3 regions of the Pseudorhizobium banfieldiae genome follow, and region 1 is predicted to be linked to each of the others. Evidence: riboswitches for the same ligand, from Rfam matches in the RefSeq annotation. Region 1 holds a riboswitch; each other region holds the start of a gene.

Region 1 (6,946 bases):
TTGGTCCAATCGATTATGCCATCGTCGAGGCTGCTGCCATCACCGAAGAGGGAAACATCGTTCCTTCGACCTCGGTCGGCAACTCCGCGAGCTTTGCGGTCCTTGCCAAGAAGATCATCGTCGAGATCAATCTCAGCCAGCCAGCCGAACTGGAGGGCCTGCACGACATCTACTTCCCCGGCAAGCGACCAACCCGTGTGCCGATCCCGGTCGTAACCTGCGACAGTCGCGTTGGGTTCCCATTCGTGCCGATTGATCCCGACAAGATCGCCGCGATCGTAGTCACTGACGAAAAGGACAGCGCGTCAACCATAGAGCCGCAGGATGCCGATACCAGCGCGATCGCCTCGCACCTCATTCGTTTCTTCGAGGACGAGGTCGAAAAAGGCAGACTGGACCTGACCCTCCAACCACTGCAGGCAGGAATCGGCACAATCGCCAACTCCGTTCTGACCGGTCTCGCCGATGGCCCGTTTCATCATCTGCGCATGTACAGTGAAGTGCTGCAGGACAGCACTTTCGATCTTTTCGATGCGGGCAAGCTCGCCTTCGCCTCCGGATCCTCCATCACCCTTTCGACTGCCTGCGCGGAGCGGGTCTTTGCCGACTTCCACAAGTACAAGGAGCACCTGGTGCTCCGGCCGCAGGAGATCAGCAACCATCCTGAAGTCATCCGCCGGCTGGGAGTGATCGGCATCAATACGGCGCTGGAGCTCGACATATACGGCAATGTCAACTCGACGCATGTCAACGGCACGCACATGATGAATGGCATCGGCGGATCCGGAGACTTCGCGCGGAATGCCTTCCTGTCGATCTTCGTCACAAAGTCGCTCGCCAAGGACGGTAAGCTGTCGTCGATCGTCCCCATGGTTCCGCATGTCGATCATACCGAGCATGACGTCGACATCATCGTCACGGAGAATGGGCTCGCCGACCTTCGCGAGCTGGCGCCACGGGAGCGGGCAAGGGAAATCCTCCGGAACTGCGTTCACCCCAGTTTCCGGGACGCCCTGATGAGCTATTTCGAACGCGCCTGCGCGCGCGGCGGCCACACGCCACATCTCCTGGAAGAGGCGCTGTCCTGGCACATCCATGCCCAGGCGACGGGGACAATGCACAAGAGCTAGACGGCTATTGTCACGCTGCCAAAGAAATTGATGCCGAGGCTTCGTCCGACTGCGCCTTCAGCTGGTGGCATGGAGATGGTGCACGGGTCCATGACCGGACCCCACATCGAGTTCCCCGGAACGATGGATCGCTAATGCGAGGTACAGCTTGGCCGTTCGGACGGCGGCCACGACATCATTACCCTTGCCTAGTTCGGCAGCAATCGCGCTGGATAGCGTACATCCTGTCCCATGGGTATTGGACGTCTGGAACCGCCGCCCTTCAAGCCATGTCAGGCCGGCGGGATCGGCAAGGACGTCGGGACTTTCATCCTCCGGAAGATGGCCCCCCTTGACTAGCACGGCGCGGGCACCGAGGGCTCTGAGCGCTTCCGCCTGTTCAGCCATCGTTTGGCGATCCCGCGCCTCTGGCTCTCCCAGAAGGGCGGCTGCTTCGGGGAGATTCGGCGTCAGCAACGTGGCAAGCGGCAGGAGGCGATCCCGAAGCGCTGAGACCGCCTGTTCTGCGAGAAGCGAGGCGCCGCCTTTGGCAATCATCACTGGGTCAAGCACGATCGGCACACCGGGCTGCCGGGACAGGATGTCGGCCACGGTCTCGGCGATTTCCGCATTTGCGATCATGCCGATCTTAACGGCATCGACGCGGACGTCGTCGAAAACTGCCCGGATCTGATCAGCAACGAAGCCGGCTGGAATGACCTGGACGCCGTAGACGCCTTTCGTGTTCTGCGCGGTGAGGGCGGTCACGACCGCCATTCCATAGGTGCTGCGAGCCGCGAAGGTCTTCAAATCGGCCTGTATGCCTGCTCCCCCGGACGGGTCGGATCCGGCAATGGAGAGAATGTTCGCAATCATGGCCGCGCCTTTACTATTTCCTGCATCAGGGCACGGGCGGCACCGCGTGGATCGGGCGTGCCGCAGACGGCGGAGACGACCGCAAGGCCGGCGGCTCCAGCGGCCATGACCGAAGCTGCATGCTCCATCTTCAGTCCACCGATCGCGACTGCCGGAACCGGTGAGACGGATATGATATGGCCGAGACCCTCCAGGCCGATCGGTCGCTTGTGATCCGGCTTGGTCCCGGTGGCGAAGACCGGCCCAACGCCGACATAGTCGACGATACTCGGATCCACCTCGTGCGCTAGTTGCGCAGTCTCGACGGAAAGGCCAAGGATCAGTTGATCGCCGATGGCAAGCCGCGCCGCAGCTGCCGACATGTCTTCCTGCCCGATATGCACGCCGTCTGCACCGATCTCGAGTGCGGCCTCTACGTCATCATTGACGATCAGCGCTATTCCGTATCCGGCCAGGGCAGCTTTGAGCGCCTTGCCTGTCTCGATCAGGCTCGTCCGGTCGGCGCGCTTGTCTCGAAGCTGTATCATGGTGGCGCCGCCTTCCGTGGCAAGGCGCGCAGTCTCGACCATGCCCACCGAGCGGCAGAGATCGGGATCGAGGACGACATAAAGCGACAGGTCAAAAATCTTCATTCCGCTCGTATCCTTGCTTCCGATTCCAGCCTCTGCGGGCCGATCGCCGCCAGCGCATCGAGGAACAGGGGCGGGAAAGAGCCAGGGCCCTCGGCCCGGTGGCTGGCATCCTCACCACAAACGGCGAACAACGTCATGGCGGCGACGGTCGCCTCCAGCGGCCGGCCCGGCGCGACGGCGGCGAAGGCTCCGGTAAGGCAGGTCAATGCGCAGCCCAGCGCGGTAACCTTCGGCATGAGCGTGGAGCCTCCCTCGATCCAAACGCGGCGACGTCCATCCGTGACGAGATCGATCTCGCCGGTGACGGCAAAGACGCAGGCGAAGCGTCGGGCAAGATCCACGGCCGCCGTTTCTGCCGCCAGGCTGCTGTCACGGCTGTCGACGCCTTGTCCCCTGCTCTCAAGGCCAGCGAGTGCCATGATTTCCGAAGCATTTCCCCGGACGATGGTCGGCTGGAGCTCAAGGAGTTCGCCTACAACTTGGCGACGAAAGCTCGTGGCATAGTGGGCCACGGGATCGAGGACCCAGGGCTTGCCTGTCTCCTTTGCCGCGCCGGCGGCACCTTTCATGCCTGGGACGTCAGCCGCCCACAATGTGCCGATATTGATCGTGACGGCCGCTGCAACGCGGGCAAACTCGGCAGCCTCCTCCTCGGCGCTGACCATGGCCGGAGACGCGCCGGCAGCGAGAAGGACGTTCGCGGCAATGTTCATCGAGACATCATTGGTGATGCACTGGACGAGAGGATTTTTTGCGCGCAGCGCCTCCAGCAATGTTCCGCAACTGGAAGGAAATTCGGTCAAGAGAAATGCCTTTCTTCGTCCAGCGAGGTAAGGCAACGGTATCTCGACCCGCGACTCCCTCCGCCAGCATGATCTGGTTCAGGTTCAAAGGGTGCTTCTCAGCCCGCTTCAGCGGACGCCCCCGTCTGTTCGCAACTTAGGAAGAATTGGGCCAGTTGTCACTCTCGAAAGCGTCCCGAACTGCACGGGGCAGGGTGCGGCCCATGCTGGCTCGCGTCGCGCGGAGGTCGCTCCGGTGCACCTAGGGCGCGAGGCGGGACGAGAGCAGCGCGAAAGCTTCGTAAGGCGCGAGGCCGAGGGTCTCCCCGACCTCCTCCACCGGGGAGTAATTGCTGATCAAGGGGCGACCGCGCCGATGGAGTTCATCCGGAAGTTCGATCGTAATCGTGCGTGGGGTGAAATTGGCGATCACCAGCAGTTCCTCTTCGTCCAGCGCGCGCGTGTAAACGAAGACGTCGGGATGGTGATCCAGCCAAGCCTGATAGCGACCATAGACAATGACGGGATGCTGCTTGCGAAGCGAAACGAGTTCCCGGTAATGCGCCCAGATCGATCGATCGTCGGATACCTGGCTGGCTGCATTCAGCGTCGCGTAGTTGGGATTAACCTCAATCCACGGGGAGCCGGTCGTGAAACCGCCGTGGGGATCGGCGCTCCACTGCATGGGCGTTCGCGCATTGTCGCGGCCGCTCTCATTGGCACCGCGGATGAAGTCCTCTGTCGAAAGGCCGGCCTCGACGTGCAGACGGTGTATGTTGAGGGTTTCGATGTCCTTGTATTGGTCGAGGGACGTGAAGGAGACGTTCGTCATGCCGATCTCTTCCCCCTGATAGATGAACGGCGTGCCCTTCATCAGGTGCAGCACGGTCGCCAGCATCTTGGCCGATTCAACATGATATCCCGAGGCATCCCCATATCGTGACACGGCGCGCGGCAGGTCATGATTGCCCCAGAACAGGGAGTTCCAACCGTCTTCTGCCAAAGCATGTTGCCACTTGCCCAGGACGGCCTTCAGCTTCACCAGATCGACGGGCTTTGGTCGCCACTTGCCGTGGGTCTCGTCCCAACTCTGGGTGACGTGTTCGAACTGGAAGACCATGGAGAGTTCCCTGCGGTCCCGCCCTGAGTAGAGCAGGGCGGAATCGGGCGTCGCGCTCCAGGCCTCGCCGACTGTCAAAACGTCCCACTCTCCGAATGTCTCGCGGTTCATTTCCTGCAGGTAATCATGGAGGTGCGGGCCGTCTGCGGTGATGCCGGCATCGACCTCCTTGCCGATCAGGTCGATCACGTCCATCCGAAAACCGGCAATACCTCGATCAAGCCACCAGTTCATCATGCGGTAGATTTCGGATCTGACCTCCGGGTTCTTCCAGTTGAGGTCCGGCTGCCGCTTCGAAAACAGGTGAAGGTAATATTCGCCGGTGCCGGGATCGAGCGTCCAGGCTGAACCTCCGAAGGACGAGGTCAGATCACTGGGAGGCCCGCCATCGGCCGACGGCGGCCGCCATATATAGAAATTGCGCAGGCGGCTTTCGCGCGAACTGCGGGACTCGACGAACCATGGGTGTTCGTCGGAGGTATGATTGACCACCAGATCCAGAAGGATCCCGATGCCGCGCTGGCGCGCCTCGGCGACCAATTTGTCGAAATCAGCGAGGGTACCGAATTCATCAGCGATGTTCTGATAATCGGATATGTCGTAGCCGTTGTCGTCCATCGGCGACTTGTAGATGGGCGACAGCCACAAAACCGTGACGCCAAGGGACTGTAGATAGTCCAGCCGACCGATGATGCCGGGAAGGTCGCCAATCCCATCGCCGTTGCTGTCGCAGAAGCTGCGCGGATAGATCTGGTAAACGGTTGCCGCGTGCCACCATTTTCGCTCGATGATCGAGAGGGACTTTGGCTTGTTGACAAGCTCTTTCATGGGCGGCTCCGATATCGACATCACGATCCGCAACGCAGGATTGGCGGGCCGGTTCCCGTTTGCCGGAACATTGAGCCATCCTGTCTGTTAGCCAAACGACTTACTTACACAGGAGGTCGTCATGAACAGCAAACTCCCACCCGTCCCTGACGAGAACCGCAGCGACAAAGGCACCGGCGAGCGTTCCGCCGCCAGCCTTTCCAAGGGCAGCCCCGTCGACCCGCGCGAAAAGAATTTCGACAAGCAGGGTCAACAAGGCAACAGCAAGGTGAACACCACGCATCAGGGTTACCAGCAGGACCGTTAGGAGCGTTGCATGTCTACATCGCAGAAGACGCCGGCCAGCATCCGGCAAGGAGGACCCGGCTCCTCGCACGAAAACGCCAAGGCGCCACTCGACTTGAAGAAGCCGCCGGCTGATCCAGACAATCGTTCCCGCAGCAAGGTGTCGGGCGGAGGTGGCGAACATGACAGCCATCATACCCATGACTCAGTACGTAAAGGCGGCGGCAGCCACTAGACGACATGGGGACAACCGGCACCACGGATCGGTGCCGGTTTCTCCTGGACCATGCTATATGCCGCTCGCGGCTGACTGATGTTATCGCAACAGACCTTGGCCGCCATCGACGTAGATCGGAACGCCGGTCACATGTCTCGCCCTGTGCGAGGCGAGGAACAGGATCACGTCAGCAACATCCATGGAGGCGCCCGGTTTGCCCTCGGTCAGAGGGATGTCGCCCTCCGGCCATTCTACGGGAACGGCCGTCCTGCCGGGATTACGAATGCTGGTGTTGTCATCGATCTCGGTGTCGATCTTGCCGGGGCAGACCGCATTGATCCGTATCTTGTGCCTGCCCAGTTCGAGCGCCAGCTGCTTCGTCATGGCGACCTGTGCGGCCTTGGTGGCCGAATAGGCGGTGGCGCCCGGCGAACTGAACGTCCGGTTGCCATTGATGGAGGAGACGATGATGATCGACCCGCCGCCGTGCGCCTTCATGATGGGAACGGTGGTGTGGAGCGTGAGATACGTGCCCCGCAGATTTACAGCGATAGTCTGATCCCATTCATCGGGCTGAAGAGTGTCGATGGGTGCCCACACCCCGTTGATGCCGGCATTGGCGACAACAATGTCGAGACGGTCGAAAGCATCGATCAACCTTTTTGCCGCGCTTCTCATCTGCGCCTCGTCGGAAACATCGGCCTCGAGCACGAGGGCCTGCCCGCCCTGACTGGTGATTTCAGTTGCAGTGTCTTCCAGATCCTTCCGCGTGTGTCCGAGAAGGCCGACCTTCGCCCCCTGAGCGGCAAGGGTAATGGCTGACGCACGACCTATTCCTGATCCGGCACCCGTCACCAGGGCCACGCGAGATTGCAGGTCCATGTTGGCTCTCCCATTTGCGTCCCATCGCTGAGGTGCTAGCTGGTTGTCACGCTTCCAGAAGCCGAAGCCCGTTTCGATATTTTTCGCCGTCGCCTCCGGTGCGCTCGGCAGTTGCCAGATTGTCCCTCAGGTCCGCGAGCTTAACCTTCCGAGCCAGAGGATTTGCCGCTGCCCTTCTTACCAAGTCAGCGTGGGACTCTCCCTCCCTCCGGGTC
Region 2 (6,946 bases), 200 kb from region 1:
CTGTGGCGGCCAAAGCAGAAAGACGCTGTTGCTGCGATGCCACCGTGCCACGACCAAATTGTGGCACAGGCTTCAGCTGGCGAGGAATTGAACGACGGCGGGGATGTCGCATCGCCGGAGGAAATCTTCTACTGGAGCGTTCACGAGCACATTCCCGCCCTCCATGAAGATCACATGGCTCGCAAGGCGTCGCAGCTCATCCCGGTCGTGCGTTACCAGGATGACCGTGCTTTTCGTTTCTCGGTGCAGTTCCGATAGAAGATTTGCCATGGTCTGCCGCAGCCCCGGATCAAGCGCTGCGAAGGGTTCATCCATTAGCAGGACCGGTTTCTCGCGAACAAGAGCGCGGGCGAACGCCACGCGTTGCTGCTCGCCTCCGGAAAGCGTCGGTGGCAGCCGGCGCTCCATTCTTCCGAGAGCGACACGATCGAGTGCAGAGACGACGGCCTGTCTCTCCCCTACGGTCAGTCTGCGAAGGGACGGATTGATCCCGAGCGCCACGTTGGTGAAGACGTCAAGATGCCCGAAGAGATTGTTGTTCTGGAAGATCAGCGACACGGGTCGTTCCGATGGATGCCGGAACGTCAGATCCTGGCCGTTAAAGAGGACGCGACCACTGTCGGGGACCTCGAAGCCCGCGACCAGGTTCAGAAGGGTGGACTTGCCTGCGCCGGACGGTCCGGCAACCGCTGTGATCGTTCCGGGTGGAATGTCGCAGTCCAGGTGGAAGCGTGTGCTTCCCAGCGTCAGATCAACGCGGTCCAGGCGGATTTCCGGCGGATCGTCATCGACGGGCATGATGTGTTCCGTTCATTCGCCAGCCCGAAGTGCCGATGATCGTAAGCAGAAGGCATGCCGCGGCAAGGAGAAGCGCCAAGCCATCGGCATCCTGCGTACGATAGCTGGAAAGGCTGCTGTAGAGGAGCCAGGGCAGGGTTACGAAGTCGCTGGAGGCGAAGAGCGCAACGGCGCCCAGATCTCCAAGGGAGAGCGACATTGCAAAGGAGAATGCGAGGAGCGCCGGCCGCGTCAGAACCGGTCGGTCGATGCGCCAGAAGCGCGTCCAGCCGCCGATCCCTAGACTCGCCGTGAGTCGTCCGGAGCGGTCGCGGTTCTCCTTCATTGCCGGCTCTAACACCCTGATGACGAAGGGGATTGCCATCAGCGCGTTGATTGCAACGACGATCCAACCAACCCATAGCGATGCCGAGCCTGAAAGCCTCAGAAGCAGGAACCAGCCCGTCCCAAGCACGACCGGGGGGACTAGGAGAACAAGAAAGGAAGTGGCATCCAGAATGGCAGAGAAACCCCGCAGCAGGACGCCAGGGTTCTTCCGGTCGGCAATCGCCAGGCGCGCATCGATGAGCGTGACCGATGCCATCACCGCCAGCAGGCCTGAAGCCAGTGCAATCAGCGTGCTCGTTGCCAGCGCCCGCTGGAACGCGTCGCTCGCCACGAGGCGCGGGAGGTCTGCCTGGATTCCCGCCCGGAGAACGGCGAGCAGCGGCATCAGGATGAAAGCTGTGGCGACGGCGATGACCAGAGTGTCCCATACCCGCGCCGCGGCTCCTTTGCCGTCGAATCGCCTAACGCGGTGGCCGCTGCTCGGCGATCGGTCGTCGGTCACAGGCAGCCGGGACAGGATGATCAGGAGCATGGCCGTCAGCCCGATCTGCAGCAGTGACAGTCCAACTGCACGGGCAGGATCAAAATTGAAGCGCAGTGACTGGTAGATCGCAACTTCAAGCGTTGTGGCAGCCGGACCTCCGCCCAGTACCAGAACGAGCGTGAAGCTGGTTGCGCAAAGCATGACGATCAGGCCCGCGACGCCTGGCAGGACCCGCAAAAGGACAGGCCATTCGACGAACCGGAAGATGGCGCCAGGCCGCATGCCCAGCTGTGCGGCCAGCATCCAGTATTCGCCCGGCAGCCGATCGAGCGAGGCCACCATCAGGCGGCATGCGAGAGGCAGGTTGAAGAAGACGTGTGCGAGCAGGATGCCGCCAAGACCGTAGATGCTGACCGGCTCGTCGAGACCGCCGCGCAGGAGAAGCGAATTGACCAGTCCTTGCCTCCCCCAGATCGTAATGAGGCCAAGGGCAGCGACGAGTGCGGGCAGACCCATCGGCAGCGCCATCAGCCGCAGGATCCAGAGCCTGCCCGGAAGTTGCGGCCGCCGAGCCAGCGCCAATGCGACCGGAATCGCCAGGCCGATAGACAGCAAAGTGGAGAGCCCTGCCTGAAGAAGCGTGAAACGCAGCACGCGCGCCGTGTAATCTGTACAGAGTGCCTCGCCGCCAGCGTCCGGCGCCGCGGCAAGGAGGGAATAGGTGGCAAGACTGATGAAGGCAGCGACGCTTGCGAAGGTGGCGATACCTCCACCGATTGCAGTTTGCTGCTCCCGCCTCGTCAGCATCGAGCTTTAGCGTCCGCTCATCGCCGCCAGCCACTCATCGATCCAGGCCTGCCGGTTTCTCGCCACGTGCGCGGAGTCCATGAGGAAGGTCTTTTCCGGCTGGACGAGGCGGTCGAACGCTTCCGGCAAGGGCTCGCTCGTCTTGCCGGCGGGCATCATCCAGTTGGTGGTCGGTACGATGTTCTGGAAGGCCGGCGACATCATGAATTCGAGAAACTGGCGCGCCAGGTCCTTATCCTCCGATGTCCGCAACAGACCTGCGACCTCGATCTGGATATAGTGGCCTTCCGAGAAGGGCACTGCCTGGTACCGATCAATGTCCTCGGCCACCATGTGATAGGCAGGGGAGGTGGTATAGGAGAGAACCATCGGGACCTCTCCCTTGGTGAACAATCCATAGGCCTCAGACCAGCCCGGCGTGACCGTCAGGATGCGTCGACGAAGCTTTGCCCATGCCGCCTCGGCCTCCTCGCCGTAAACCGACTTCATCCACAAAAGCAGACCGAGGCCTGGGGTGGAGGTTCTCGGATCCTGGATGACGATCTTTTCGGAAGGGTCGCCCTCAACCAGCTCCTTCAGGCTGGCCGGCGGGGCGGCGATCGATTGGGTGTCGTATATGACGGCGAAGTGTCCGTAATCGTAGGGGATGAAGACGTCGTCCCCGTACCCGCCCGGCACGCTGATGGGACTTGTATCCAGTCCATGCCTTTCGAACAGGCCAGTGGCCTTGGCTTCATCGGCAAGATTGGTGTCGAGACCGAGAACGATGTCAGCCTCGTTATTCTCGCCTTCGAGCTTCAACCGCGAAAGAAGTGCGACGCCATCCGCGACCGCCACGAAGTTGACGCGGCAGGTGCAGGATTTCTCGAACTCTTCCTTGACCCTTGGCCCCGGGCCCCATTCGGCGGTGAAGCTTTCATAGGTGTAGACGGTCAGGCTGCGCTCCTCGGCGACTGCCGAGGTTGAAGCGATCATCGCCGCAATGAAAAGCGAAAGTGCCGAGAGCCGCATCGATGCCTCCTCTTTGGCAGAAAGGACGAGGGGCTGATGGACGCCGTTCTAATCCCTCCGCCGGTGTGAACCGGATCAGGTTCTGCGGGTTGGCGAAAGCCTCTCAGCCACAAAGTGGCACCCCGTTAGATCGGTCAGAGATGTAGCGATCGATCCGGCGCTTGGCAAGCGCCGCCCATGGTTGCTCACTGGGCGTTAGTGGGCGCTTTGAAGGACGCGAAGCTCGCGGGGGAGTTCGGCATAACCTCCCGTTCGGCCTGCAAGGATATAGCCGATCGTCTGCTCGATCACATGCGGCATTACCGGCTTCGTCAGCACCCCGAGCGGCCCATAGCTTCCGGCTTCGATCTCTTCAGGATTGGCAGTCATGAAGATGACCGCAACGCCATATTTCTCGGCGAGTTCGCGGCCGATCGACGGTCCAGTCTTGCCGTCAGCCAGATTGACATCGACAAGGGCAATGTCTGCCGACTGGGCGAGTGCCAGGGCGGGGTTGCGGCCATTGGCGAGGCCTGCGACCTTCAAGCCCATGGCTTCGACCGTATCGGCCACGTCCAAGGCGATGAGAAACTCGTCTTCCACGATCAGGACGCGATGTTCCTCAGAGACCGGGGTCTGCCAACCACTCGTTACACTTGTCAGCATCGGATGCTCCTGATGGTTCGGTGCCGCTTCGTACCGATCCCGGCCGTGCCGCATCGATACTGCCACCCGAACGACCACCTGCCGTCATTGTTCCGCAATGTGACAGGTTGACGGGTTTCAAGTGCGTTTCATGGATAACAGATGGTTAACGTCACCCCTCCAACTCCTCGCGCAGCATTTCAAGCTCGAGCCATTCCTCTTCCATCTCTGCGAGCTGCTTGCGTAGCGCCTCCAGTTCAGAAGCCAGGGCGGTGAAGCCTGCCGGATCTCTCGTGAAAAGGTAGGGATCCGCCATTCGCTTCTCCCGGGCGGAAATCTCGGCCTCGGCCTTGGCGATGTCCTTCGGCAGGTTCTCCAGCGCGAACTTCTGCTTGAAGGACAGCTTGCCGCGGTTTTTCGGCGCCTCAGCGGCCGGCGCCGACGTCTCCGTCCTCTCCCTTGCCTGGCGTTCGGAACGCCGCCTTTCCTCCTGGACGCCGCGGCGTTGTGCCAGCATGTCGGAGTACCCGCCTGCATATTCGATCCAGCGCCCGTCCGGCGTTTCCGGATCGGCGGGTGCTATGGTCGAGGTGACCGTCCGGTCGAGGAAGTCGCGGTCGTGGCTGACCAGAATGACAGTGCCGTTGTAGCCGGCGACGATCTCCTGCAGCAGATCCAGTGTCTCGATGTCGAGATCGTTGGTCGGCTCATCGAGGATCAGCAGGTTGGAGGGCCTGGCCATGATCCGCGCCAGGATCAGCCGTGCCCGCTCGCCGCCGGAAAGGTTCTTGATCGGCGTGCGGATCTGCTCGGGCTGGAACAGGAAATCCTTCATGTAGCCCGCGACGTGACGCTGCTCGCCATTGACGAGAAGCGTTTCGCCGCGTCCGTCGGTGAGGTAGTGGGAAAGCGTGTCCTCGGGATCGAGGTCCTCCCGCTTCTGGTCCAGCGTGGCGATTTCGAGATTTGTCCCGAGCCGCACCGTTCCCGAATCCGGATCGAGCTGCCCCGTCAGCATCTTCAACAGCGTCGTCTTTCCGGCACCGTTGGGTCCCACAAGGCCTATCCTGTCGCCGCGGTGTACGCGGATGGAGAAGGGCGCGACGATAAGCCGGTGTCCATAACTCTTGGTGATCGCTTCTGCCTCGATCACCAGCTTTCCGGATTCCCGACCTTCCGATGCCGCCGCCTGGACTGACCCTTGCGGGCCTTTGTGACCGCGATAGGCGGCACGCATCGTCTGCAGTTCCCCCAGCCGGCGCATGTTGCGCTTGCGCCGGGCCGTCACGCCGTAGCGCAGCCAGTGCTCCTCGCGCTCGATCGCCTTGCCCAGCTTGTGCTGCTCCAGTTCCTCCGCCGCCAGTACCTCGTCCCTCCAAGCCTCGAAATACGAAAATCCGCGATCGAGACGTCGCGACGTGCCGCGATCGAGCCAAACCGTCGCCGTCGATACCTTCTCTAGGAAGCGCCGGTCGTGTGAGATGAGGACGAGAGCGCTCCGCGTCTTCCTCAGTTCCTCCTCCAGCCATTCGATCGTCGGCAGGTCGAGATGGTTGGTCGGCTCGTCCAGCATCAGGATGTCTGGTTCTGGCGCCATGACGCGGGCGAGCGCCGCCCGCCGGGCCTCGCCTCCCGACAGTCGGTTCGGATCCTCTTCGCCGCTCAGGCCGAGATGCTCCAGGAGGTAGGTGACGCGATAGGGATCGTCCCCTGGACCGAGGCCCGCTTCGGCATAGGCCTGTACCGTCCGGTGGTCCCCAAAATCCGGCGCCTGCTCCAGGTATCGTATGGTGGCACCCGGATGGCGGAATACTTCCCCGGACTGCGGCTCGACCAACCCAGCCGCGATCTTCATCAGGGTCGACTTGCCGGATCCGTTGCGGCCGACGAGGCAGATGCGGTCGCCCGGCTCCACCTGCAGTCCCGCACCGGCCAGGAGAGGCGTGCCCCCGAAGCTCAGGAAGATGTCGTCGAGTTTGAGGATGGGAGGTGCCACGGTTCAGGCTCCTGTCAGATCGTATGGGCGGGCGAAGATCATCGCCTTCCCGCGCTTGAGCGAGAAGGCCACCGGACCCTCTGCCACATTGGAAATCGTCCGCGACGAGCCGAAGGGCAAGACGAAGTTCTCGAGCGGATAACGGGCGTTGAGGATGTCGAGGCCTTCCAGCTCGGAAAAACCGATGACAGAGAACAGCGAGCCTGCCGGCAGATCCAGAAGGCGGCGTCCGGGAAGCAGAGGGACGGCTTCTTCGGCGCCGGAGGTCAGAAGGACTTCAATGCCACGTTCGGCCAGGCTGAGGGCGTGGAAGACATGCTGCAGGGCATGGTCGCTTCGCTCGCCGCCGAGCGCGCCAGCAAGCACCAAGCGCTCGGCACCCCGGTCAATCGCTTCCGCCGTCGCGATCTCTCCATCCGTCTCGTTCTTCGCTGCGGGGTAGGGCTGCCGCGGAACTCCGGACTGCGCCTCGATCAGCGCGGGCGGTGTCGAGTCGAAATCACCGACCCAGAGCTCAGGCTCGATGCGGAGGGTTGCGGCATGTCGCATGCCGCCGTCGGCCGCGATGAAGCGGCTTCCTTCGAGCGCTTCGCGCAGCCGCTGCGTGACGGTGAGCTCGCCTCCGAGGAGGATCGTGAACGTGGACTTGGTCATTGGGGATGTCCATAGCCCAGACCGACAGGCAAGGGAAAGCGGCTTGCACCGGTTCGGCCGAGCTTTTAGGTTGCCGCCAAAATTCCCTACAGGTCTCCTCATGCAGTTTCATGGTACATCCGACTATATCGCCGATACCGACCTGATGGTCGCGGTCAACGCAGCCATCCGCCTCGAGCGACCGCTCCTGGTCAAGGGCGAGCCGGGGGCCGGCAAGACGGAACTCGCCCGGCAGATCGCCTCGG
Region 3 (6,946 bases), 170 kb from region 1:
TACGGGTTTCGGGCTTCTCTTCCCCCAGCAGTGAGGCGACCGTGATGACGCGTGTGCTGGCAGCGGCCGATCGAAGGAAGACAGGGGATGCGAAGGCGGGAGCCAGACCGGCTGCGGCGAGAAGCTTGCGGCGCGTGAACGAAATCATCGGATATCCTTTTAGAAAAACAGTGCCAGAAGACAGAGGACGAGAAGGGCGCAGAGCAGCGCGACGAGATAAGGAATGACCGCCCTGAAAAGGGCCGCCACGGGAACACCTGTCGTACCGTTGACCACGAAGACGAGCATGCCGACCGGCGGTGTCAGGCCTCCCAGCATCAAGTTGACCACGGCGATCACCCCGAACAGGACGGGGTCGATGCCTGCGCCCACGGCGACCGGCAGCAGGATCGGGCCGAGAAGAAGGATCGCGGCGCCCGTATCGAGGACGAGACCGGCGGCTAGCAGGACGAGATTGCAGAGCAGGAGAACCTGCCACGGGGCCCCGGCGAGCGACCCGGTGAGATCGAGGATCGCCCCGGCCACACCATCCACAGCGAGGAGGAAAGCGAAAGGCGCGGCGGTCCCAATGAGGAGCCCGATTGCGGCCGCCTCCACGCCAGCTTGCCGGAAGACGGAAGCGAGGCCTTCGCCAGTGCGCCGGCCTGCAAGCGCGAGCAGCAGCGCATAACCGGCTGCGACCGCTGCGGCCTCGGTCGGGGTGACGATGCCGAAGCGGATGCCGCCGAGGACCACGACCACCAGTCCCAATGCCGGCACGGCAGCCAACAGGGCGCGGGATCGCTCCGCGCCGGTTGCCCGGACGCTTCGGTTGCTGTCGCCGTTCGCGAGACGGATCGCTACCGCCAGACAGGCCGCCATGAGAAGCCCGGCATAGGCGCCGCCTATCAACAATCGTCCGGCCGAAAGATCCGTCGCGGCAGCGAGCAAGAGAAAGGCGATCGAGGGCGGGATGACATTGTCGAGCACAGAGGTGGCCGCGATGATCGCCGCGGAGCGTTCCGGGGGGTAACCGTGACGGACGAGATGCGGGTGGAAGGTGGATGCGCCGAATGCGGCGTTCGCGACCGAAGAGCCGGATGCCCCAGAGAAGAAGACGCTGGTCAGAAGCGCAGTCTGCGCCAGACCGGCCCTCCTGTGGCCGACGAGCGATTGCGCCAGTCGCACGAGGCGCTCTCCGGCTCCGGAAAGCGTAAGCATGCCGCCGCAGAGCAGGAAGAAGGGAATGGCGAGCAGCAGGAAGCGCGACATGCCGGATGCCGCAGTGGAGACGATGGCGGGCTCCGACAAGCCGCTTCCAGAGGGGATCGCGACCATTACCCCGGCCAGCATGCAATGGGCGAGCGGGGCGCCGAGCAGGAGCGCCGCACCCGCGGCAAGTGCGGCAACGGCGCTTGGCAGCATGCTTGAGCCGAGATCCGCCTGCGGCAGGAGAAGCGCAAGTGCTGCACCCGCAGCCACGGACACGGTGCCAAGGAAGCCACTGCCCTCGCCGATGCGAACCAGCAGCAGCATTGCAATGAGGAGCGCTCCGCCTGCAGCGAGGAACCAGAAGCGCACATGGTCCGGGAGGCCGAGAGCGGGCGAAACGGAACGGAGCGCCGCTGCAGCCTCGGCACCGCCCGTGAGGAGAAGACAGCCTGCCGCCGCACTCGTCCCGTCGGCGCAAAGGCCAGCAATCCGGCGCCCCTCGTGCGGCAGCAGCCGGGTCAGGATGTCGAGCCTCAGCGAAAATGGCCCCTGCAGGCTGAGCGGCAGGCCGAGACAGATGAGCGCCAGGAAGAGCCACAGCGCTGCCTCCTCGGTGCCTGCGAAACCGGTCCTGGCACCATAGCGGAGGCCGACGGTTACGAGGACGAGCAGGAGAAGCAGCGCGAGGAGCAGACCGGCCCCTGCCGACAGCACATGCTCGACGCGCAGCGCCATCCGGGCCGCATGGATGGAGGCCTGCGACCGGGGGACGGGATGAGGCCCCGACGACACCGATACTTCCTGCCTGCTCTCGCTGCAGCCGGAGACCATTTCAATCATCCGCCGATTTCGACCGCAAGGTCTTCGACGGCCGGCGCCTTATCGATCAGCCCGCTCTCCGCCAGGAACGCGCCGAAACGCTCGTAACGGCCTCTGTCCAGCGCAGCCGGACGCTTGGCAAAGCGCGGAAGGGTGTCGCGGAAAGCCTGGCGGTTGAGTTCGTCGTCGAGATCGGGATATGCCGCGAAGAACAGCGACCATGCTTCATCCGGATGATTGGTCAGGAAGATGCTGGCCTCCTCCACCGCCCGGAGGAATCGCCCCAGGCGATCATCGCTGGAGAGCTCCTTGTGGGCGATGAAGATCAACTCGTCGTAAACCGGCACGCCATGCTCCTCGGGAAAGAACGAGCGCGCCTCGCCTCCAGCGAGCCGGATCTGGGTCAGTTCGAAGTTTCGGAATCCGCCGACCGTCGCGTCGACCTGTCCCCCGAGCAGCGACGAGGTCAGCGCGAAGTTGACGTTGACGAGTTCCACCTCGTCGAGAGCCACGCCTTCGGCGGCGAGCATGCGCTTCAGCATGGCATCCTCGAAGCCGGAGACAGAGAAGCCGATCTTCCTGCCCTTGAGGTCCGCAAGCGTCTTGATGGGCCCATCCGCGAGCACCGTCACCGTGTTCAGCGGCGTCTCCACCAGCGTGCCGAAGCGGACGAGCGGCAGACCGGCCGCGTGGTCCAGATAGAGGTTCGGCTGATAGTGGACTCCGACATCCGCCTGTCTTGCCGCAACCAGTCGCGGCACGGAGGACGGATCGGCAGGCGGGATCAGTTCCACATCAAGGCCTGCCGCTTCGAACAATCCCTTCTGCTGCGCGACAATCATGGGGGCGTGGTCCGGGTTGACGAACCACTCCAGCATGACCGTCAGGCGATCGGCGGCGTGGGACGGTACCGGCCAGGCAAGCATGGCAGCGACGGCCCAGGAAAGAAAACGTATTCTCATGAATGTTTCTCCGGCTAACTATCTTGGATTGGTGTGGTGGACTTCCGGCGCCCATGGGGTGATGCGGGCTGTCGCGACATCGACCGCAAGCCGCAGCACAAGGGTGAGCAGGGCAAGAAGGACCATGGCGGCGAAGACGATGTCGGTCTGCATGCGGGCATTCGCCTGCACCATGACGAAGCCCAGCCCGGCCGACGCCCCGACCCATTCGCCGACCACGGCGCCGATCGGCGCAAGGGGAGCGGCAACGCGGAGGCCCGATATCAGGCCCGGCAGAGCCAGGGGCGCGCGGATGTAGCGAAGGGTCTGCCAATGGGTCGCCGGGGTCAGCGCAACGGCATCGAGGATCGCAGGTTCGGTCCGGCGGAGGCCATCAGCAAAGGCGGAGGCGACCGGGAAGAAGATGATGATCGTCGCCATGACGGCCTTGGAGGCGATCCCGAATCCGAACCACAACACAAGAATCGGCGCCAGCACGAAAACCGGCAGCCCCTGCAGCACCAGGACGGCCGGCCAGATCAGCCGGCCGGCACGGGGGAAGGCGGCAGCGGCAAGCGCCGCGAGCGCACCCAGAACAGCGCCACAGCCGAGCCCGATCGCGATCTCGGCGATGGTGACCAGGCTGTTGCGAAGCAGGAAACCGCCTTGCCGGACGAACGCGGCAAGGACATCCGCCGGCGGCGGCAGGATATAGGCCGGGGGATGGAAGAGCCATATGCCGGCCTGCCAGAGCACCAGCAGCCCGACGAGTCCCATCCCCATGTGGCGGGGTGGCATGGCTCGACCTAACGCATGGATGAGGCCGCTGGCGGGCGTCTTGTCCGAGGGCTAGGTCTTGAAGTGCATGGCATGGTTCGATCTCCCGACGTCAATCACGGAGATCCAGGCAAAGCGGAGAAGAGAATTGGCGCCGAAAAGGCCGTTTCCGTTCCTACGCCGGTATGACCCGGATCAGGTTCAAGGGTCCGGCTCACCGCCATCTCAGCACCGTTACGATGCCCCCCTCGGAATACCGCCATGTTTCATGAACCATGCGGACATGTCAATCCGGGTCCAAAGCCGACGCTCAGGCGGGCCGACTTTATTATGCCTCCATGCCACGGAGGTCGGCAGGCCCGCACTCGAAGGTCGGGCCCGCCTTCGCGGACAGCCTTACGCTGTTCCCCAGATCGTCTGGGCGGTCTTCACGACGAGCTCGAGCTTGCGCCGCTGGTCTTCCTCGGTGATCGCATTGCCGTGCTCGGTCGATGCGAAGCCGCACTGCGGGGCAATTCCCAGCTGATCCATGTCCACGTACTGGGAGGCCGCCTCGAACTGCTTGCGCAGCCAGTCGATCGATTCCAGTTCCGCCGTCTTCGTAGTGATGAAACCAGCCATGATTCGCTTCTTGCCCTTCGGCAGGAGCTTCAGCGGCTCCAGCCCGCCGGCGCGGTCGGTATCGTATTCCATGAAATAGATATCGACGCTGGTCTTGTTGAAGATGGCGTCGGCCGCTGCGTCGTAGCCGCCGGTGGCAGCAAAGGTTGAGCGGAAATTGCCGCGGCACATGTGCATGCCGATGACCATGTCGGACGGACGATCCTTGATCGCCTCTTCCAGCATCCAGGCATAGCGGTCGATCAACCAGTCGGGATCCTGCCCCATGGCCTTGCGCTGCTCGCGCTGCTTCGGGTCCCCGAGATAGGCGAAGAAGATATCGTCGAGCTGCAGGTAGCGGCAGCCGGCCGCGTAATAGGCGGCAACGGCCTGACGATAGGTCTCGGCGATATCCGCAAAGAGCACGTCGGGATCCTTGTATTCGGCAGGACGGACGTCGGCCGGGTCGGTGCGGAAATGCACGCAGGACGGACCGGGAATGGAAATCTTCGGGCAGACACTGGTGTGGTCTTTCACGAAGGTGAAGTGTTCGAGCATCGGGTGGTCCTTCGGGAAGCCGAGCTTGCCGTTGATCACCGGATGCACCGGCGGGATCTGCGTGCCATGGAACTGCACGCCCTCTCCGCGGGTCTCCATGTCCATGCCGTCAAGCATGCCCATGAAATCGAAATGCCAGAAGGCGCGACGCGCTTCACCGTCGGTGACAACCTTCAGGCCGACCTCTTCCTGCATCTTGATGAGTTTCGGGATCTCCGCGTCTTCGATGGCGCGCAGGGTCGCCGCATCGGCGCGGGCGGCGCGTGCCTCGGCAATCGGGCGCGGGCGAAGAAGACTGCCGACATGGTCGGCGCGGAAAGGTGGTGTCGGCATGCTGATCCTCCAGTTGATGTCGCGCATTCCGGACGGGATCAGAAGGATCGATCCTCATCCTCCGTGGCGACCGCCTTGCCGATACCACAGGATGAGCCGGAACCGGAGAGGAAATCGTGTCCTGTCCGACTGTTCCGTTTGCGCAGTCGCGATGTCGCGAAAGAACATCTCGGGACGGCTCCTCCTCTGCTAGCCTGCAGGTGTTCGGCGCCGCACCAGTTGTTGCATCGAACGGAGAATGACCGGCCCAAAGTCGATACGGAGCGACTTGTTGCGGTGGGCGATCGGGCGACGGCGCCAACAGGCGACCGATGCGCAGCTAAGCCATCCAACGGTCCCGCAAAGGGATGAAGAACATGGATGTGCGCGACGACATGCTTCGCCGGCTCAAGGCGCGAGCCGACGGATTCAGCCTTGAACAGCCCTTCTATATCGATCCCGATTTCCATCGGGTCGATCTCGAGGAGATCTGGTACAAGGACTGGCTGTTCATCGGCCATGATTGCGAAATTCCCCGCGCCGGCAACTACTTCACCGTCCAGGTCGGCGACTATCCCGTCGTGATCGTCAGGGGCAAGGACGGCGTCATCCGTGCATTCCACAACACCTGTCGCCATCGCGGCCATCGCGTCTGCACGCAGGAACGCGGGGCATCTGCACGGCTCGTCTGCCCCTATCACCAGTGGACCTACGATCTCGATGGCTCGCTGGTCTTCGCGCGGCAGATGGGCGAGGACTTCGACAAGGCACAGTTCGGGATGAAGCCCGTCCCCTGCGAGAGCGTCGCCGGCTATATCTTCATCTGCCTCGCCGCAACGCCCACCGATTTTGCACCGGTACGCGCTTCGATTGAGCCCTACATGAAGCCGCACCGGCTGTGGGAGGCCAAGGTCGCCCATCGCAACACGATCATCGAAAAGGGCAACTGGAAGCTCGTCTGGGAAAACAACCGGGAATGCTACCACTGCGCCAGCAACCATCCGGAACTCTGCCGCACCTATCCGGAGGCACCGAGCGCCACTGGCGTCCAGGGGGCCAAGGACGATCCGGTCATTGCAGAGCATTGGGCACGCTGCGAGGCGGCCGGGCTGCCGAGCGAATTCCGGATCGACCCTTCGGGCCAGTTTCGCACCGCCCGCATGCCGCTGATCCAGGATGCTGAAAGCTACACGATGACGGGCAGGAGAGCCGTCCGCCGGCCCTTATCGGACGAAGTGATGACCTCGCATATCGGGACCATGCTGCTCTTCCACTATCCGACGACCTGGAACCACATCCTCGTCGACCACGCGATCTCCTTCCGCGTCCTGCCGCTATCGGCGGAGGAGACGGCGGTCACGACGACGTGGCTCGTGCACAGGGATGCAGTCGAGGGAGTGGATTACGATCTCGATGAACTGACGCATGTCTGGAACATGACGAACGACCAGGACCGGCGGATCGTCGAGGAGAATGCCTTCGGCATCCGCTCACCCGCCTACGAGCCCGGTCCCTATTCGCCCGAGCACGAGGGCGGGGTCATGCAGTTCGTCGAATGGTACACGACCTTCATGACAAACCGCCTGCAGGGTGGGGCGGCGCCGCTTTCGGCGGTGGCATGAGATGAACATGGTGCAGCCGACCTATCGCCACATCGACGAGATGCACCCTTGGTCGGACCGGGAACACCGGCTGGAATGCGTCGCCGTGACGCCGGAAGCTCCCGACGTGATGACCTTCACCTTCCG

What was found. A riboswitch is a leader RNA that binds a small molecule or an ion and turns the genes downstream of it on or off. The one in region 1 is predicted to bind thiamine pyrophosphate.
Region 2: linked by a shared signal. The riboswitch ahead of thiB (thiamine ABC transporter substrate binding subunit) and the one ahead of thiM (hydroxyethylthiazole kinase) in region 1 are both predicted to bind thiamine pyrophosphate.
Region 3: linked by a shared signal. The riboswitch ahead of NT26_RS18710 (ABC transporter permease) and the one ahead of thiM (hydroxyethylthiazole kinase) in region 1 are both predicted to bind thiamine pyrophosphate.

The regions. Positions count from the first base shown of each region.
Region 1 is NZ_FO082820.1:3,705,099-3,712,044, reverse strand. It holds gene NT26_RS17975 (succinyl-CoA:acetate CoA-transferase ScpC) at 1-1,130, shown strand, start outside; gene thiD (bifunctional hydroxymethylpyrimidine kinase/phosphomethylpyrimidine kinase) at 1,188-1,985, opposite strand; gene thiE (thiamine phosphate synthase) at 1,982-2,617, opposite strand; gene thiM (hydroxyethylthiazole kinase) at 2,614-3,420, opposite strand; TPP riboswitch at 3,459-3,553, opposite strand; gene NT26_RS17955 (glycoside hydrolase family 13 protein) at 3,662-5,347, opposite strand; gene NT26_RS17950 (hypothetical protein) at 5,469-5,654, shown strand; gene NT26_RS22475 (hypothetical protein) at 5,664-5,867, shown strand; gene NT26_RS17945 (SDR family oxidoreductase) at 5,949-6,731, opposite strand; gene NT26_RS17940 (HD domain-containing protein) at 6,778-6,946, opposite strand, start outside.
Region 2 is NZ_FO082820.1:3,504,003-3,510,948, reverse strand. It holds gene NT26_RS17120 (thiamine ABC transporter ATP-binding protein) at 73-798, opposite strand; gene thiP (thiamine/thiamine pyrophosphate ABC transporter permease) at 785-2,416, opposite strand; gene thiB (thiamine ABC transporter substrate binding subunit) at 2,423-3,427, opposite strand; TPP riboswitch at 3,463-3,562, opposite strand; gene NT26_RS17105 (response regulator) at 3,623-4,072, opposite strand; gene NT26_RS17100 (ABC-F family ATP-binding cassette domain-containing protein) at 4,224-6,047, opposite strand; gene NT26_RS17095 (thiamine diphosphokinase) at 6,051-6,701, opposite strand; gene NT26_RS17090 (AAA family ATPase) at 6,802-6,946, shown strand, end outside.
Region 3 is NZ_FO082820.1:3,873,613-3,880,558, reverse strand. It holds gene NT26_RS18725 (TRAP transporter substrate-binding protein) at 1-148, opposite strand, end outside; gene NT26_RS18720 (TRAP transporter large permease subunit) at 160-1,926, opposite strand; gene NT26_RS18715 (ABC transporter substrate-binding protein) at 2,028-2,972, opposite strand; gene NT26_RS18710 (ABC transporter permease) at 2,991-3,749, opposite strand; TPP riboswitch at 3,884-3,987, opposite strand; gene NT26_RS18705 (5-methyltetrahydropteroyltriglutamate--homocysteine S-methyltransferase) at 4,125-5,219, opposite strand; gene NT26_RS18700 (aromatic ring-hydroxylating oxygenase subunit alpha) at 5,576-6,820, shown strand; gene NT26_RS18695 (FAD-binding oxidoreductase) at 6,822-6,946, shown strand, end outside.